One region of the Fructobacillus cardui genome, then DNA from elsewhere that is predicted to be linked to it. Evidence: predicted binding sites of a transcription regulator. Region 1 holds the regulator's gene; each other region holds the start of a gene.

The links. The regulator LexA, encoded in region 1, represses DNA repair genes until DNA is damaged. The targets are predictions, from matches to a motif close to CNAACANNTGTTNG.
Region 2: AABI20_RS07055 (Y-family DNA polymerase) is a predicted target of LexA. The motif match lies at 4,066-4,079, and genes of this name have one in related genera.
Region 3: recA (recombinase RecA) is a predicted target of LexA. The motif match lies at 1,573-1,586, and genes of this name have one in related genera.

Annotation. Positions count from the first base shown of each region.
Region 1 is NZ_CAUZLS010000001.1:31,642-38,221, reverse strand. It holds gene AABI20_RS00180 (homoserine dehydrogenase) at 1-1,233, opposite strand, end outside; gene thrC (threonine synthase) at 1,364-2,827, shown strand; gene AABI20_RS00170 (aspartate-semialdehyde dehydrogenase) at 2,879-3,970, shown strand; gene lexA (transcriptional repressor LexA) at 4,084-4,719, opposite strand; gene AABI20_RS00160 (YneF family protein) at 4,974-5,195, shown strand; gene AABI20_RS00155 (lysophospholipid acyltransferase family protein) at 5,206-5,841, opposite strand; gene AABI20_RS00150 (tRNA1(Val) (adenine(37)-N6)-methyltransferase) at 5,911-6,580, shown strand, end outside.
Region 2 is NZ_CAUZLS010000008.1:27,336-33,915, forward strand. It holds gene spxB (pyruvate oxidase) at 94-1,917, opposite strand; gene AABI20_RS07045 (hypothetical protein) at 2,052-2,312, opposite strand; gene AABI20_RS07050 (hypothetical protein) at 2,299-2,697, opposite strand; gene AABI20_RS07055 (Y-family DNA polymerase) at 2,690-4,027, opposite strand; gene AABI20_RS07060 (5-formyltetrahydrofolate cyclo-ligase) at 4,171-4,713, opposite strand; gene glyA (serine hydroxymethyltransferase) at 4,789-6,021, opposite strand; gene AABI20_RS07070 (asparaginase) at 6,152-6,580, opposite strand, start outside.
Region 3 is NZ_CAUZLS010000002.1:7,141-13,720, reverse strand. It holds gene AABI20_RS02190 (phosphate ABC transporter substrate-binding protein PstS family protein) at 1-210, opposite strand, end outside; gene recA (recombinase RecA) at 388-1,506, opposite strand; gene pgsA (CDP-diacylglycerol--glycerol-3-phosphate 3-phosphatidyltransferase) at 1,635-2,213, opposite strand; gene AABI20_RS02175 (helix-turn-helix domain-containing protein) at 2,221-3,090, opposite strand; gene yfmH (EF-P 5-aminopentanol modification-associated protein YfmH) at 3,099-4,367, opposite strand; gene yfmF (EF-P 5-aminopentanol modification-associated protein YfmF) at 4,354-5,667, opposite strand; gene AABI20_RS02160 (amino acid ABC transporter substrate-binding protein) at 5,733-6,575, opposite strand; gene AABI20_RS02155 (amino acid ABC transporter ATP-binding protein) at 6,575-6,580, opposite strand, start outside.

The sequences.
Region 1 (6,580 bases):
AAACTCCTTTGCTAATGTCCGATTAGTTGTTAAAGCGTCAAGAAGGGCATCATGCTGATCTTTGGACATTTCTTTGGTATAAAGGACGAGCTGAGAGCCAAGCCGGTTATTTTCGTGGCTGGCTTGACGAACAATCAATGAACGGAGTTCGTCCTTGGTGTCTTGGCTAACATTGTTTGCACCAGTTGTATTCAGAATCCAGCAATAGGCTTGAACTCGTTCGCCAGCTAATGTCATTTCCCTTTCTGACAACGGTTGCTTAGCGTCCTTTGGTGCCGTTGCGGCAGCCAAAATATCGGCTAAAACGGCTTGGGCCGTTGGCCGTGCACCAGCCCCAGGGCCATAGAAAAGCGTTTGACCGAGGTTATCACTGTTCACTGCAATAGCATTATTCTCATTGTGGACCTGTGACAGAGGTGATTGTGGTAGCACAACCTGGGGAGCAACGATAACGGCCACTGAATCGGCACTGATTTGATCGATGCGGAAAAGAAGCTTGAGTTGGCCACCAAGTGTTTTAACGGCGGCGATGTCCTCATCCGTAATCTTTTGAATACCGGTAATTTGAATGTCCTTTAATCCAGCCTCCAATCCAAAGACCAGACGGGCCAAGATAATGGCCTTGTAAGCAGCATCGTAGCCAGCGACATCATTTGTGGGGTCCGCTTCGGCAAAGCCTAGGTCTTGTGCTTGCTTTAAGGCCGTTTCGTAGGATAGGTCATTATCGGCCATTTGAGTTAACATGTAGTTGGTGGTACCATTCACAATCCCCGCTAATGAGCGGATGGTATCGGTACGGAAATATTCGCGTAGGGTACCGATAATTGGGATCCCACCGGCAACTGCTGCTTCATATAAGAGGGGCACCTGCGCTTTGTTTGCTAAGTCAAGGAGTTCTTCCCCAGCGGTCGCAATCAGGTCCTTATTAGCCGTAATAACTGGTTTTTTACTTGCCAAAGCGGACTTAATCCAGTTTTTAGCGGAGCCAGTACCACCGGCAACTTCGACAACCAAATCAATTTCTGGATCATCTAAGATGTCCTTTGGGTCGGTGGTCAGTTGGATGGTGGAGCTTAAACCAGGGCGGTCCTTGGTTAAAGAAGAGACCATCGCGGTTTTTACGGTCAGGTCTAAACCAGTATTTTCACTGATTTTTTCTTTTTGTTCCTCTAAGATGGTTAACAAGCCCATCCCAACTGTTCCTAAGCCAAAAAGGCCAATCTTAACTTCCATGATGACTCCTTCTATCGTTTTTTACTGTCAAGTAAGGATAATTTCCTATTAACTTTACCATTTTCCCGCCTAAAAAGGAATGTTTTTGTTATAATATCATTAGAAATCAATGAGATTGAAGGAGTACGTCATGGAATATGTCTCGACCCGGGGAGAAGCCCCTGCTGTTTCTGCCGCCCAGGCCATCCTCCAGGGCTTAGCACCGGATGGTGGTTTGTACGTGCCAAATCAGTGGCCAACTTTGAACTTGGATTTAAAGACCATCGGTCAACAATCCTACCAGGATTTGGCGACTGAAATTTTTGCTGCTTTTTTGCCTGATTTTACAAAAGCAGAGATTCAAGCCGTTGTACAGGCAGCTTATGGTAGCCAATGGGATACCGATAAAATTGTGCCGGTCAAAGATGCTGGGAACAATTTGCACTATTTGGAGCTTTTTCATGGTCCGACATTGGCCTTCAAAGATATTGCCCTTCAGGCCCTGCCTCACTTAGTGATTGCGGCGGCTAAGAAAGAAGGCCTGGATAAGGAAATTGCTATCTTAACGGCAACCTCAGGTGATACGGGAACAGCCGCAATGTCTGGTTTTGCCGACGTACCTGGAACAAAAATTGCAGTTTTGTACCCACAAGTCGGGGTTTCGGACATCCAGCGTCAGCAGATGGTCTCCGAGCCTGGAAAAAATACCTATGTTTACGGGATAGAGGGCAATTTTGATGATGCCCAGCAGGCGGTTAAGCGCCTTTTGGGTGATTCAGATTTTGCTGCCTTCTTAAAGAAAGAAGATATTCAAATCTCTTCGGCAAATTCGATTAATATTTGTCGCTTGGTCCCACAAATCGTCTATTATTTCTACGGCTATGGTCAATTAGTTGAAAGTGGTCAAATTAAGCCTGGTGAAGAAATTGATGTACTTGTGCCAACTGGTAATTTTGGAAATATGTTAGCAGCTTACTATGCCAGCCACATCGGCTTACCGGTGGCTGATTTTACGGTTGCTTCGAATGAAAATCATGTTTTAACAGAATTATTCCAAACAGGGGTATATAATAAGAACCGCGACTTTAAGGTGACGAATGCGCCGGCTATGGATATTTTGGTGTCGTCAAACTTAGAGCGTCTGTTGTACTTTGCTGGCGGTCAGGATGCTGATTTGATCAAAAAAGATATGGCAGACTTGCAAAGTCAAGGCCAGTATCAATTGGCAGAAAAAACGAGATCTGGTTTAGCGAAGTTTTCTGCTGGTTGGACCAATCAAGAGCAGGTAGAAGAAACGATACGAAAGACGTTCCTTTCTTCTGATTATTTGATTGATCCACATACGGCTGTGGCCGTTTATCAATACAACGACGATGGTCATCAAACCCTTTTGGCCGCAACTGCTAGTCCCTATAAGTTCCCACAAACGGTTCTTGAGGCACTTGGCGAAGAAGTTGTTAGTGGCGAAGGCGGCTTGACTGCTTTGGCAGCAGCAACCAAAACACAAATTCCTGACCAAGTGAAGGATTTGTTCCAGCGACCTGTTCGTCATCGGACGTTTATCCAGGCAGCTGATATTCAAAAGCAGATTGAAAGCGCCTTGAAGACAGACTAATTTTCTTCTGTTGTTTATTATGTCATTTAAAAAGAAAGAGAGAATTTTTTTATGGTAGCAAAGACAGCCTATAATGTAGCAGTGCTCGGTGCAACGGGTGCTGTTGGACGTCGAATTTTGGACCAGTTGGCCCAATCAACAATTCCGGTTGGTGAAGTTAAGGCCTTAGCTTCTGCTCGTTCAGCTGGTCAAAAAATCAGCTTTAAGGACCAAGAATTAACGGTCGAAGAAGCAACGGAAGATTCCTTTGCAGGTGTTGATATTGTTATGGCCTCAGCCGGTGGATCTACCTCAAAGGCTTTGGCTCCGGCTGCTGTTAAGGCTGGCGCTGTTGTGGTCGATAACTCTTCTTATTGGCGAATGAATGATCAGGTGCCATTGGTTGTGCCTGAGGTTAACGCCGCCGCTTTAAAGGACCATCAGGGAATTATTGCCAACCCTAATTGCTCAACGACGCAATTGGTAATGGCGCTTGACCCAGTTTACCGAGAATTTGGCTTGAACCAGGTGATTATTTCCACTTATCAAGCGGCTTCTGGTGCTGGAAAGGCAGCGATGGATGAAGTTTTGGCTGAAGCTCAGGCTCGTTTGTTGGGTGACGACATGGCAGAATTGGCCCATGTCCTGCCGGTGAAAGGTGATAAAAAGCATTTCCCATTAGCCTTTAACTTGTTGCCACAGATTGATGTCTTCGAAGAAGAAGGCTACACACACGAAGAATACAAGATGATCCACGAAACGAAGAAGATTATCTTGGGTGACAAGAATGCTAAGGCTATTAAGGTGACTGGTACGGCCGTCCGTGTGCCGGTCATGATTGGTCACGGTGAGAGCGTTTATATCGATACTGGTGACGAGAACGTGACAACTGATCAAATTCGTCAGGCAATTGGTGCCGTTGATAATGTGATTATTGAAGATGATCCAGCTACACAAACTTACCCACAACCTCTTTTGGCTGAAGGTAAGCGTGAAACATTTGTGGGCCGCATTCGCCCTGATTTGGAAAATCCTGGTGCCTTCCACTTGTGGGTTGTTTCTGACAACTTGCTGAAGGGTGCTGCCTGGAACACGGTTGAAATTGCACAAACACTGGTTGAAATGGACTTGGTTCGCGTACCAGCTGATTCAACTTTTGCATAAATTATTTTGAAAAAGCCACCAACGAACGAATTGGTGGCTTTTTAGTGTCCTTATTTTGCTAATAAAACAGCCCTACTACAAAAACGTAGTAGGGCCCTTAGGCAAGTTTGTTTTTAATAAATTGCGTCGCGGTAAAGGGAAACAACTTTTCCCAAAATAAAAACAGATTCCAAGATAATGGGAGCCATTGTATCGTTTTCTGGCTGAAGGCGGTAGTGACCACCTTCTTGGAAGAAGCGTTTAACCGTGGCTTCGTTGTCCTCGTTCATGGCAACGACGATATCGCCATTGTCGGCATTTTGTTGACGACGGACAATTACTTTGTCGCCATCCAAAATACCGATGTTAATCATGGATTCACCACGAACATTCAGCATAAAGAGGTCACCATCATAGGGAATCAGATTTTCTGGAATGGGGAAGAACTCGGTTGCTTCTTGTTCGACGGCCAGAATTGGTTGACCAGCTGTGACCAATCCTAGGACTGGAATCTTACCGGAAGTGGCCGAAATCCCAAGGATTTCAAAACCGGCTGGTGTCACTTCAATAGCGCGTGCCTTAGTTCCTTCTCCCTTCTTCTCGAGGTAGCCGTTTTTAATCAAACGGGCAATGTGACCGTGGATGGTTGAAGAGGAAGATAGGCCGACTGCTTCACCAATTTCACGAATGGTGGGTGGGAAACCATTTTTACTTTGATAGTCGTGAATAAATCTCAAGACTTGAATTTGTTTTGAATCAGAACTTGCCATATGTACTTTCCTACCTGTATTTGCTACGTTTATCTTAGCGAATTTTAACCTGAAAAGCAAACAAATGTTCGCGAGAAAACCTTAAGAAATATTAAATTTTATTACAAAATGGGGATTAAATTTAAAATAGTGGATAAAGAAACTTTTTATTCGAGTTATCGACCTGTTTTCCACTGTTTTTGCAAAAAGATACTGTCTTGCTTGCCTTTATGCTATAATACCTTATAGATTTTCGTAGTTAAAGGAGACCAATAATGGTTGTATTAGTTGGAATTTTGGCTTTGGTCGTTGGTTTGGTTGGGGGATTCTTCTTGGCCCGCTTTACGATGAAGTCATACTTGGCAAAGAACCCACCCATTTCAGAAGAAATGATGAAGTCCATGATGATGTCAATGGGCCAGAAGCCATCACAAAAGAAGTTGAATCAGATGATGGCTCAAATGAAGGCACAAAATGCCAAAGCACAAAAAAAATAAGCCAAACGGCTTATTTTTTTTGTGCTTTTGGATCAATGTATACCCAGTTGGGATTGATTTCTTTGTCCAAGGCATCAAAAGATTCTTGAATCTTCTGATTGTATTCGGCAATTTTTTCGTCCGTCAAGCGGGCTTTAGGGTCAATCACAATTGGTTCACCAAAATTAATTGTGGTATTATTGCGTTTAAATAGGTGTGAAAACTTCACGGGACCTTGATAAACTGCTGGAACAATCGGTTTCTTTGAAAGTTTGGCAATCAGGATTGATCCTGATTTTAACTTTTGAGAATGCCGGGATCCAGTTGGAAACATGATGAGTGATCGATCGCCATTCTTTAACTCGTTAACGGGATATTTGATGGTATCGGTACCGACATTGCGCCGATCAACTGGAAAGGCCCCCAAAGTGGTAATCAAGGCGCGCAAAGCAGGATTTTTGAAAAGCTCCTTCTTAGCCATAAAGATGAAGCGCTTTGGATAGGCCGCCATAGCATACCAAACGGGATCCCACCAAGAACGGTGTGGCCCAACTAAAACGTAGTTTTCATTTTTTGGCAGGCGCTCTTTGTGGAGATAGGTAACGCGACCATTAATAATGGCCACAAAGGTCACTGTAAAGACCCGGATAAAGCGATAGAATAACATCTGCTTGTCCCTTTCTAATTGACTTAACAGAATAATTTTACTTAGTTTATGGAGATATTGCAACAAACCATGGAAGCAGAAGAATTACGAGCAGGTGAGCGCCTTGACGGCTTGCCATCACAACAGATTCAAATTATCCAAAATCCAGATATGTTTTCTTACTCGTTAGACGCCGTGCTCTTGGCATACTTTGCTAAGCCCAAGCAAAAGGGGCGAGGACTATCGGTCGACTTAGGTGCCGGTACTGGAGCAATTGGTCTTTTTTATGCCGCCAAAGTCACAGGGCAAGTAAAGTTAGTCGAGCTGCAGCAAGATTTAGCAGAGATGGTACAGCGTTCGGTTGTTTTAAATCATTTGGAAGACCGCGTGAGTGTGATTCAGTCCGATATGCAAGAAATTTATGACGATATTAAGCCTGGATCGGTGGATACGGTTTTGTCGAACCCACCTTATTTTTCCGTGAATGAAAAGACCAAGCAAAACCTTGATGAACATTATCAATTGGCCCGGCATGAAATTGCCATCGATTTGCCCCGTTTAGCGCAAGTTGCCAATAAGCTGTTAAAGAATAACGGTAAATTTTATTTGGTTCATCGACCAGACCGGTTGGAGGATATTATGTCTGCCCTTTCTGCCCGGAAATTAGCGGTCAAACGGATTCAGTTTGTGTACGGCAAGGCCGACCGTGAGGCCAACATGGTCTTGGTAGAAGCGATTAAGGCGGGTAAGCCGGGTGGCG
Region 2 (6,580 bases), on a different contig from region 1:
TTTACACCGATTCTCTTTAAGCAGGCAATGCCTTCTATAAACAAAATAAAAAGCCTTCAAAAGAAGACTTTTATAATAAGTCAGCTTATACGTTTACCATTCAACACCGTATTCTTCAAAGAATTCTGGAAGTGTTTTCAAGTTTTGACCATCGTATGAATCTAAAAATTCACGAACCGAACTTGGTCGTTGCAAATCAAGGTTACTGTTATAAGTTGGGTTGAGCGTTTCTTCCATGCCTTGGTCTGTTTGCTTTAATTGTAATTCTTCGACAGGCAGCGAACGGGCATCTGAAATTTTAGCTTCAATCAAGAATGGTCGACCAGCCTTCGTGACCTCAATCGCTTGATCAAAGGCTGCTGGTAATTCACTGGCCTTGGTAACCGTCACTGATTCAACACCCATTCCCTGGGCAATCATGGCAAAGTTTTGATCAGCAAGATCAATTCCTGAATGATGCATGGCCACATCATCTTGTTCACTCTTAATAAAGTTCAACGTCTTGTTGGCCGTAATAACATTAATAATTGGCAAATCATACTTCTTCTCGGTCAGCAAATCTTGCATAATCATTGAGAAGGCACCATCACCAGCGATATTCCAAACTTGGCGACCAGGGTATGACAATTGGCCAGCCAAAGCAGCTGGTAGTCCAGAACCCATAGAAGCAAAGATGGCAGAAATCACGAACTTATTCTTTGGAGTCACATGCAAATGACGGAAGGAGTTAATGATATTATCACCAATATCAATGGCAAAAATGGCATCCGGGTCAGCAACACGGTTAATTTCTTTGTAAATTGGTTCGGCTCGAAGCGGCTCACGAATATCATCTTGCAATTGCTTTTGGTAAGTAAACCAATTTTCCTTATCGGCACAAGCGGCCTTGAAAAATGCGGATTCTGGTGCTTGTTCACTACGGTCTAAGGCAGCCTGTACAAAAGCAGTTGCATCCGACCAGATACCCAAATCGAGGTTATGATGGCGGCCAAGCTCTGTTCGGTCGTTATCGACCTGAACGAACTTAAACGGATGAGTCGTGTACACTAATTTGGCAAATGGGAAATCAGCCCCAATGGCAATCAACAAATCAGCGCTCGCCATGATTTCATCGGCAGCCTTTGAGGCAGCACGGTTGGCCATGCCCAAGTTTCCTGCATAGCTTTCATCAACATGGCCTTTTGCCAAACCGGTCATAACCAAAGGAATTTGCAATTTCTTTGATAATTCAATCAGGGCGTCACCACCTTCTTGAATTCCACGACCAACGTGAATAACTGGTCGCTTGGCTTCCTTAACCAATGCTAAGAATTGATCAACTTCGGCAGCGGTTGGTTCTGGCTGTGGCGTCTTTTTATCATCTGTGGATCCATGGGAACCATAAGCGATATCTGGAATTTGTTCGTAGCCCAAGTCGTTTGGAATAATCACCGTTGCGACACCCTGATGCTTGTAGGCTTCACGAATGGCCTGGTCGACCACGTGTGGCAAACTTTCAGCCGTCATGACAGTTCGGCAATAAACGGATACATCTTCAAAGATTGGATCTTCGTTGAATTCTTGGAAAAAGTGTGAGTTCATAACCGCGCGTGGCGTTTGACCAACAAGAGCCAAAACAGGTGCATGGTCCTCCTTGGCATCATAAAGACCCGTTAACAAGTTTGTGGCTCCAGGTCCAGCCGATCCGAAGGCAACGCCGATTTTACCTGTGAGTTTAGCATCCGCTGCGGCTGCCAAAGCACCAACTTGTTCATGGCGAACTTGAATATAGTGAATTTGTTCTTTTCGCTCTGCGAGGGCTGCCATGGTGGAGTTAAACGAACCCCCAGGATAGCCAAAGAGGTGATCAACACCCCAATCTTCAAGCACCTTTAACATTGCGATGCTTGCTGGAACTGTGTTTCCTGTTACTGACATAAGACATCTCCTGTTCTACTTTGCTATAGCCATATTATAACCTTGTTTTACAAAGATGTAAAAGATTTTGCGCAGTTGTAACATTCAACAGACAATTATTAATAAAAAGATGCCTAATGCTGATTTGCCAGCGATTATACCAACGTCACCTTCACCATAGTTTTGGACTTCAAAGCCGTAATCAGTCCTTCCAAATCTTTCACCCGCCGTCTGGGAACGGTTAAGATTTGACGAGAAATGGTTGAGCGACCAACTTGATTCCACTCAAAGAAAAAATTAACTTGTCCGGCATACCGCTGGTCCACCACTCGCAATTCGTAAACAGTATTTTTAGCCCGTTTAAATAATGGTGTCATTTCCTTTAAAATTTCAGTTATCAATTCATTTTCGACCATGATTAACCTCCACAAACTGCAAGTCTTCCCAATTTTTTGGTTCTCTGTCTAAGTAAAAACCATCCGCAAAAAAACCTGTTACCCGGCCAACTTCTACAGGACTGGCCCGGCCTTCGATATCGAAACTGTTCGCTTGGACAACCAATCGTTGTGAATTCCGATAAGCCAAAGCAACCACCTGCTGCATTTGCTCATACGACATGGCCTCATGCAACTTCGTCTGATCTGCCTGGTCTTGATCCGTTTTCTGATTTTTCAATCCCGCAGTATGATCCGAAAGAAAAAAGCCATTCCACTTGACCTTCCCTCGCTCGCGATAATCATGGTCAAAGTAGCCAGCGACGGTCGCTAACCAGTCTGGATTAGCAGAAAAATTCTTACTCATAAGCATTTCCCCCATTATGGCCCCCAACCAAATTAGCCCGGCTAATCGCCGTAGCCCCTTTTTCTAGCGAAATTGAACGGACCAGGCTCGCCGCCCCAAAGCGACGACGAATTTGGTCAACAACCGTATCAACCGGATCTTCCTCCTGGTCAGTTGGACTAGGAGCCTTGTCAAAGAGTGAAATTTCTTGCACGCTTTCACTCGATAAGCCGGAAAAAGAAATCCCAATATAGCGAACTGGGTCACCCGACCAATTTTCCTGAAAAATGCGCTTCAAAACGGCCATCAAGGTTTGACTACGATTTGTTGGCTCGATGCGAATGGTCTGGTGCAGGCCCGTTTTAGGATTGTGGCGGGTGTTAAAAGCGATTCCTTGGTCAGCATAACCCAAGTAAAGTGATGCCAGGGTTGCTTGTTGTTGGTGCGCCCGGAGGCGACTTGCTACTTGATCTGCCATTTCTTGCACCACCACTTGGATGGCCGCTGCATCATGGTAATTTTCTGGTAAAACTTGTGAGTTCCCATAGGACTTATCTTTTGGCGTAATCTTTTCTGTCAAATCAGACCGGTCAATGCCCCAGGCCAAGGCATAAAGTTGCTCACCCATTAGTCCCAGCCGTTCTTTGAGAACATATGGGTTTTGTTTGGCTAAATCGCCAATGCTTGCAATGCCCCACCGCTGCAATTTTTGTGCCGTTTGTGACCCAATACTCCAAACATGACCAAAGTTTGTCACGGGCCACAACTTTTTCGATACGTCCTCATAGTGCCACTCAGCCAGCAGGTGTGGCGCCTTTTTCGCTTCTAAATCCAAGGCTAATTTGGCTAAAACCGGACTATCCCCGATGCCAACTGAAAGGTAAATCCCCATTTCGGCCAGGACTTGCCGTTGAATTTTTTGCGCAACTTCTCTTGGGCTCTTGCCAAAGAGGTGCCAAAAATCAGTGATATCTAAAATTGATTCATCAATGGAATATGGTAACAAGTGGTCATCGTCAACGTATTGTTGGTAGATGGCATTAATCGCTAAGTTTTTTTTGATATAAAGGTTCATCCGCGGCTCCGCCTTGATTAGGCCAGGAACATCTGGAACATCCTTTTGTCTGGTAACGTTGGAAATCCCCAGTCGCTTCTTAGCCATTGGCGATGAGGCCAGCACTAACCCCCCGGTATCATTTTCCTGGTGTGACATCACTACCAGCATGGCCTTCAGCGGATTTAACCCTCGTTCAACCGCTTCGCAACTGGCATAAAAGCTTTTTGAATCGATTAGAAAGACAACCCGCCGGTCTTCACTTTGATAAATTTTTGAAAAATCATTAGTCGTCATCCGACGGATTTCCTCCTGTTAAGTCTGTTTTTATTATACGAACAGATGTTCGCTTTAGCAAGAAAAAAATCAGTAAAAATTTGCTAAGAAAAAGACCTAACATTAACGTTAAGTCTCTCATCAAAATTTTATGTCACAATCACTCATTTGCCAGGGCCCAAAACCTGGCCGACCACTTCATCAAAGTTGTCAGGTACCCAATCAACCCGCCTTTGTTCTGCTAGAGCGAGACTGATACTTTCCCCCTCGTAATCGGCAAGAAAACGGTCATAATAACCGCCACCAAAACCGACTCGGAGGCCGGCATCGCTAAAGGCGAGCCCTGGTACTAAGACCAAATCAATCGCTGATTTCTTCAGTTCCTGACCATTTTCGGGCTCCAAAATACCAAAACTTTCACCAGCTGTCAGGGCACTGTCGGCACTGATTTTAACAAAGGTTAATTCTCGATCAACCACCTTCGCCAAGCCAACCGTTTTACCAGCCTGCCAGGCGGCCTCCATAATCGGTGTTGTCTCCACTTCAAAAGGAAGCGATGCCGTCACCGCGACAGTTTGTGCCTGAAGCCAGGCTGGTTGTTGAAACAGTTTTTGATATAACTGTTCTTCTTGTTCAGCCTTTGCTAGCGGGCTCAAGGCCTTCAACTTGGCTTTTTGTTCCTGGCGAATCGTCTTTTTGTCAGGCATTTGTTCACCTCCAGCGGATTCAAAGAAAAAAAGCTGCATTAACAGCTTTTCATCATTCTATACCATTATTGGTCATTACGGCAACTTGTGTGCCATTGCCAAGCGTTCTGCTTGCTTCTTAATGTCCTTTAATGCCTTTTCATCGTCATGGTTGTGAATTGCTTCCACAATCAAACGGGCAACTTCAGCACTATCGTTTTCATCGAAACCACGAGTCGTGATGGCTGGTGTTCCAATACGAATTCCAGAAGTAATAAATGGACTGCGCTGTTCATTTGGCAAGGCTTCCTTGTTCGTCGTGATTGAGACACGATCCAACAATTCTTGTGTTTCCTTACCAGTCAAATCAGTCTTCGTCAAATCCAAGTTAAAGAGATGGTTATCAGTACCACCAGCAACAACACGGATGTCGTCAGTCTTTTCAAAGACTGCAACCATTGCCTGTGAGTTCTTGATGATTTGCTTTGCATAGTCCTTAAATTCTGGACGCAATGCTTCACCAAAGGCAACAGCCTTGGCAGCAATCACGTGTTCCAAAGGTCCACCCTGTGAACCAGGGAAGATAGCTGAATTAATTTGCTTTGCGTATTTTTCTTGTGACAAGATTACACCACCACGTGGGCCACGCAAAGTCTTGTGGGTTGTTGATGTCACGACATCAGCAATGCCAACTGGATTTTGGTGCAAACCAGCTGCAACCAAACCAGCAATGTGAGCCATATCAACCATCAAGTAGGCCCCAACTTCATCGGCGATTTCACGGAACTTCTTAAAGTCGATTGTTCGTGAATAAGCAGATGCACCAGCCACAATCATCTGTGGCTTGACTTCCTTGGCTTGTGCCATGATGGCATCATAGTCCAAAGTTTCAGTTTCTGAATCCAAACCGTAAGTTTCTGAATGGTAAACCTTACCAGAAAAACTTACCTTGGCTCCGTGAGTCAAGTGACCACCAGCATCCAAATCCATACCCAAAATTGTATCACCTGGCTTCAAAAAGGCCATGTAGGCTGCTGCGTTTGCCTGTGAACCAGAATGTGGTTGCACATTGGCATATTCTGCACCAAACAATTCCTTCAAACGATCAATCGCAGCTTGTTCAACGATATCAACGTATTCCGTTCCACCATAGTAACGCTTGTAGGGATATCCTTCTGCGTACTTGTTCGTCAATACCGAACCTTGAGCGGCACGAACGGCTTTTGAAGCAAAGTTTTCAGAAGCAATCAATTCGATTGTCCGGTTTTGCCGGGCACCTTCTTGTTGAATGGCTGAAAAAATCAATGGGTCTTGGTCAGTAAAATTCATGATTTAAGCTCTCCTGGGCATCTTCTTTCACTAAATCAAACAACATCAGCTAGCCAGTCAGCTGATTGACTAGTGTAAAGTTATTATAGCAAATATTTATTGCGATAGTCTAGCATAAGTACGACTTTTATTAAAATTCGTGCAAGTAATTATTTAAATCGTTCGTGTTTAGCTGATTTTCCAGACCAATCAAGAGTTTTAGTCGGGCCTTTTGCCCATTAACGGCCGATGCGAAGATAGCCCCGGCCTTTTCGAGCTGCACGCCACCACCAAGGTAATCATAAACCGGCTCCGCAATGCCCTTAAAGGACCGCGAAACAATCACAACAGGAATGCCAGCATCCAAGAGTTTCAAAACCCCAAGGGCAGCATCCTCGCCCAAGTTTCCTGCTCCAAGTGCTTCAATCACGATGCCATCAATGCCTGAGTCAGCTAAAAGACTCAGAATATGGCCATCCATCCCGGCATAGGCTTTCATAACCGGAATTCTTTTATCAACGGCTTTAATGGGATAAGTTTGCTTATATGGCAGGTCGTAAAAGAAGAGAATTTTACGTTT
Region 3 (6,580 bases), on a different contig from region 1:
ACCTTGAACGGTAATGGAGACACCAGGGTGAGAACGTTGATAGTCCTCCCCGGCAGCTTCAACCAAAGGTTGCAGTGCAGTTGAACCAACTGCAGTAATGGGTGCGGTGTTGGCTTGCTTGTCTCGGTTTTGATAGGCAATTCCCAAGATAATAGCAAGTACAACGACGACAGAGGCCACTATCCATGACCCGCGATGCGATCTTTGCATGATTCCTCTTCTCCCAACTGGGTGCAAAAGATTATCCTACAACAACAAGTATCTATTCCAAACTAATCCGAATAATTTGTGTGAAAATGAATCATTCACTTCAGTTAAGAACAAACACATTATAACAAAAAAAAGCGTTTTATAACGCTTTTTAATATTAATTTATTATTACTATTTCTAAATAATAGGTTCGTCAGTAAGCCCGTCATTATCGTGATTTTCTGCACTTTTGCTATCACTTTCGTCAGGACCGGCATCAACGGCTGGCTCATCGCCAATACCATAAGCATTTCGCACTTGTGTATAGATATCTTCCTTCAAAGCAGCGTGCTCAGGATCATCCAAATATTCCTTGGCCTTCTCGCGACCTTGACCAATTCGTTCCCCATTATAGGCATACCATGCACCGGCCTTATCAATGATGTCTTGGTCAACGGCCAAGTCAAGAATTTCGCCAGTTTGTGAAATTCCCTTTCCATACATGATATCAACTTCGGCAACCTTAAAGGGTGGCGCAACCTTGTTCTTCACAACCTTGACCTTGGTCAAGTTACCAGTCACATCAGAACCATCTTTAATTTGAGTTGATCGACGGACTTCCAATCGAATGGTCGAGTAAAACTTCAAGGCACGACCACCAGGCGTTGTCTCGGGATTACCAAACATCACGCCAACCTTTTCACGAATTTGATTAATAAAAATTGCAATCGTTCCCGTTCGGTTCAAGGTTCCAGCTAACTTCCGTAAAGCTTGAGACATCAACCGCGCCTGCAAACCAACGTGAGCATCCCCCATTTCACCTTCAATTTCCACACGAGGAACCAAGGCAGCCACGGAATCCACTACAACCATGTCAACGGCACCAGATTGAACCAAGGCATCAGCAATTTCCAATCCCTGTTCACCAGTATCCGGCTGTGACAGCAGCAATTCATCTTTTTTAACACCTAAAGCTTCAGCATACTTCACGTCCAAAGCGTTTTCGGCATCTATATAGGCAGCCGTGCCACCATTTTTTTGAATTTCAGCTACTGCATGCAGGGCAATCGTCGTCTTACCTGATGATTCAGGCCCGTAAACTTCAATAATCCGTCCCTTTGGATATCCTCCGACGCCCAGAGCCACGTCCAATTTAACAGACCCTGATGGCGAAGTTTCAACCTGCGTCAAGGCGTTATCGCCCAACGTCATAATTGAACCCTTTCCAAAGTTTTTTTCAATTTTCTTTAAAGCTTCATTTAGGGCAGCCTGACGGCCGTCCTTCTTGTTATCATCGCTTGTCTTTTTTGCAACCATGCTTGATACTCCTTAAATGTCTATCAACAGTGTACGGACTTTTTCAACAAAATGCAAGGGCTTTTACGAACATTTGTTCGCATCATTTTTGACCTTATTTAATTGGACGAAAAAAGCGCTTAAAGCGCTTATAGTCCGTCTGCAAAAACCGCGCGGCTTTTCCAGAAATATTCGATTCCTGAATAAATTGTAAAGAAAACGGCAATATACAAGAGGACTTGACCGATTGGAAAATTCACAATTGCAAATGGCCAATCCTTTAAGTAGAGGAAGAAAATGGCAAACATTTGGGAAAATGTTTTAATCTTACCTGGCCAGGCAGCAGCCATGACTGCTCCATTGTTTTCAACAACCAGAGTTCGCAAACCAGTTACTGCTAGCTCCCGGATAACAATGACTGCTGTAACCCAAGCTGAAACTTGGTGAAAGGCGGTCAGGTAAATCAAAGCAGTCATAACCAACAGCTTATCAGCTAATGGATCAAAGAATTTACCGAAGTTGGTTACTAAGTGCTTTCGACGAGCAATTTGCCCATCTAAGAAATCAGTAATACAAGCAACGGCAAAGACAATGGCTGCCAGGACCCATGAAAAGGTCAAGTCTAAATCAGTATTCACAACTGCTGAGCCTTTTGAAAAAATCAAAAGGAGCATGAAAACTGGAATCAAGATGATTCGAAAGACCGTTAGTTTATTTGGTAGGTTCATTTTGTTCTCACTTATTCAAATTCAAGACAACGTTCCAAGTCGTTGGAGCTGGGTTCGTTGGCAAGTTTGGTAAATCAATATGTTGGTTGTTAATCGTTAAGTTAACGTGGCTAACCTGCGAAACTTGAATATTCACAATCGCCGTATTGGCTGGAATTTCAACGCTCTTTTCATCAGCTTGGTTCAACCAAGCGTTGTATAAGACCTTACCGGTTCCATCAGTTACCTTAAACATCGAACCGCCATTTTGGCCCTTAGCAACAATGGTATGCGTATTGGCCAATTGTCCGCTAACAGTATAGGTGGTTGTCAACTGAGCCGTGTTCGTGGTTGCAGTTCCGAGGTTAATACCACCGTTAGCACTTGAAGAGGAAACCACTGATGACGATGATGACTGTGGTACCGATGACGATGCAACCTCAACTTGGTTGCCACCGTTAGATGAATTAGAGCCTGAACTTGCCCGTGTTACCACAAACCAAGCAACCAGCAAAATGGCAACAACGATAATTGCTATCCAAATTCTTGGGATAAAACCACGAAAACGTGACTTAAAGGCCTCTGAATTATTAACCCCTGCTCGAACGACACCGTCTTCATCACGGTGTGCATGAGATAAATCACTAGTCACCTGTGGGTCAAATTGAACTTCATCAAAAAGGTCATCAGGGTTTAAACCGACAGCTTCAGCAAATTGCTTAGCAAATGCCCGAGCATAAAACTGACCAGGTAAGACATCCTGTTCACCATCTTCAATCGCTTGTAAGAAACGGGGTTGGATTTTGGTCATTTCGGCCAATTGGTCGATTGTATAACCCTTTTCCAATCGTGCTTCTCGTAACTGTTGACTAACTTCACTTGCTAAATATTCAGCCATTTTTTCTCTTACTTTTCTAATACTAAGCGAGTCAAACGACCACCTTCAAAAAGCCGTTTGCCGCACTGGACAACATCATCTAAGCAAAAACGTGTTATTATGTTCATTTTATCAAATAGTGATACCCCATACAAGGCTAAATCCTCGTCTAAACCAAGGCGATCCGGGCGATTTTGGCTAGCCAAAGTTTGCCCAGCCAAAGCTTTTTGCAACCGGGTAAAATCAGTCTGACTTTCAGCTAAAATAGAGGGTGCTTCTGCTAGTCTTTTCAGCAAATATTCTTGAACCTGATCTTGATTTTCACCATCTGCAAAAAAAGTTAAATACTGGTATGCGCCAAAATTACTATACTCATAATCAAAATCATCACCGAAGATTCCTTTTTCATAAGCGTCTTGGAACCACCCCGTTTGATCACCAAATACTAAGTCCAAGGCCAGTTCGCCTAATAGGATTTCTTTAACACGTTCAATTCCTGAAATATCCTCAAGGCGACTTGGTAAGCGAAGACCATAGGCCCCTTTTTCTAGCGATAGTCCTTGCTCCTTTCGTGCTGCAAAGGTCACCTGTTTTGCCAAATCTTCTTTTGCTACCAAGACAGTTTCTGTCTGACTACTGATTTGTTCTTGTTGCTCTTTAATAAAAGCGATTAATTCATTGATATCAAAGTCGCCAACAACGGTTAACACTAAGTTTTGGGGCTGGTAAAAGCCAGCATGAATTTGATAGAGCAAATCAGGAGTAATTTCTTGCAGACTGTCCTTGGTTCCTGCAATATCTTGGCTTAACGCTGATTTTGGGTACAGTAGTCCGATAATTCCCTGGTACAATTGCCAAGCCGGATCATCCTGATAAAGCTTAATTTCTTCCTCAATAATCCCCCGCTCGCGAACGACTTTTTCTTTCGTAAAATAAGGATCTTGGACAAAGCTCATTAGCCAAGCCAAATTTTCTAGGATTTGGCTAGTAGCAGTAAAATAATACGTTGTTTGGTTTGGACCAGTAAAGGCATTGGCATCAGCTCCCAGCTCCGTAAAGCGAATTAAAGCGTCACCATCTTTTTTATCAAAGATTTTATGTTCTAGAAAGTGTGCAGTGCCGGCAGGAATAGCAACCTGTTGTTCACCATTCACCGTCATCGCCGTCGTTAACGACCCAAAACGAGCAGTCAAGGCCGCCAAAAATTGGTGATAACCCGGTTTTTTAATCAGATTAACCGTCAGGCCCTCTTTCGTTTGAAAAACGAAGGGCTGTTCTTCATGATCATTTGTTTCCAAAAGATTCCCCCTTTTCCCCAGGTGCCAGAACAAAGCGGCTTTGCAAGATTAAGTCCTTGGCAACATCCTGCACATCCGCTACTGATACGTGATCGATTGCGGATAGAAAATCAGTAGTACCCTCTTTGGCCTGACGCAAGAAACGATCAGCCTGACGAACAGCCAGATAAGTCTGGAAATCTTGGCGAATTAAGTACTCATTTTTCAAGCTTTGCTTGGCATTCTCAAGCATTTCTGCTGCAATCTGGCCTGCAGCCAATGTCTTCAGTTGAACCTGAATCAGTTCTTCAACCAAATCAACCTGGTCAAAATCAAAACCAGCCACAACGGTCAAAATCGCTAAGTCCGGCTGAAAGCGCGACGAAATATTATAAGCTAAACTATTTTTTTCTCGGACCTCAGTAAAAAGCAGACTGGCTGGGCTAGCACCAAAGATTGTGTTCAACACTAAAGTTGCATAATAACGTGGACCATTATCGTGTAGGGACAGACCCTTCACCTGAAAATTTTGCACCAAAACTGCCTGTTGCCAGTCTACCTTTTTTACAAGCTTTCTTTGACCGGCAGCTAACAACTGGGGAATCTGCGCTGAATAGTTCTGGTCAACAGCACTCTTTTCCTTGCGACCAATATCAGCCCAAGGCCAAGCAGATAACTGCCTTGTCAATTGATCAAACTCTAAGTCCCCGACAACCGAAATCACGACTTGATCTTCGGCTAACAGCTCTTGCTGTGCCCGCTGAACATCCTGTAAAGTCAGTTGATCCAATTCCTCAATTGATCCTAAGATTGATTCCCGGACAGCAGCATCGGCAAAGGTTAACTCACGCGATTGGTCCAAAGCAAACGCCACCTTATCATCCTGGCGACTTAAAATCGCTTGCCTCAAGTTCTGTCGCTCCTGATTAAACGTTGTTTGGGCTTGGTCACTTTCCCAATCAAAATCAAAGAGCATTGCTTGCAAAAAATTTAAAATTTGCTCCAAAAGCTGATTTGAATTTGGTAACAGACCCGGTTTGATAAATTGAATCGAAACCGTTAAAAGGTCCAAATCGCCAAGCGTTGCCACCTTTGTTTGAAAGTTAGCCCCAAAGGCATCAATCATTGCCAAAGAAACCGTTCGTTGGTCTGGAAACGCCTTCGAAGAGACTGCCATCAAGTAGGACAAGAGCGCCCGTTTGGTCGCAATAGCCTTCTTAGCCTTCGTCGCAAAGGTCACATTAACATGGATTGTTTTAAATTGCTTAGTTGGCTGGTAAGCCAGCTGGACGCCAGGCGCCACCATCGTCTTTTTTATCATATAACCATCTTACTCGGTTTTAGCCAAAGAAAAAACGCCCGTAGGCGTTTTTAATACTTTCTCAATTAATTTTGTGCAAACCACTTATTTTCCAAAGTTGAAACAAAGCCGCTCTTAGTTAACTTCGTCAATTCCTTGTTAACTGCTTCCTTGAGTTCAATATCACCCTTACGGAAACCAACAACATCTTCCGTTTCTGGGAAGTCCCCCTTTAAGATTTCATAATCCGCTGGGTTAGCCTGGTGGTTAATGTAATAACGAGCGTAATCCTCATCAACCAATAGGCCATCAATCCGATTAGCGTTTAAATCAGTAAAGGCCTTGTCAAAGGTGTCATACTCAACTGGCTTTTGTCCCTTAATATACTGCTTCAAAACCTTGGGCTGATCGTTCAATGACGATTCACCAGAAGAACCGGTTTGAACGCCCAAGACTTTACCGGACATATCAGAAAACTTATTAATGCCCTGGCCCTTCTTAACAACAACGGAAAGAGCTACCTTGTGGTAAACCTGTGAAAAGGCAACCTGTTTTGCTCGAGCAGGTGTCTTGGTATAGCCGTTCCAAATAGCATCAATATTACCGGTATTTAACTCAGTTTCCTTCATGGACCAATCAATTGGTTGCCAATTAACCTTGATGCCCAAATCAGAAAAGACCTTATCAGCCAAATCGATATCAAATCCTTCCAACTTTCCAGAAGAATCCCGGAAACCCATTGGAACGAAGGTATCATCCAAACCAATCGTAATCACTTTTTCCTGCTGAATCTTGGTCCAATTGTCTTTGGTGTTGGCATCATTATCTGACTTAGGTTTGGAAAGAAAGGCAACACAACCAGCCACCACGGCCAGAAAGACCACAATCACAGCCGTATTAACAATGATTTTCTTTTTCATCGTAATCATTAGCG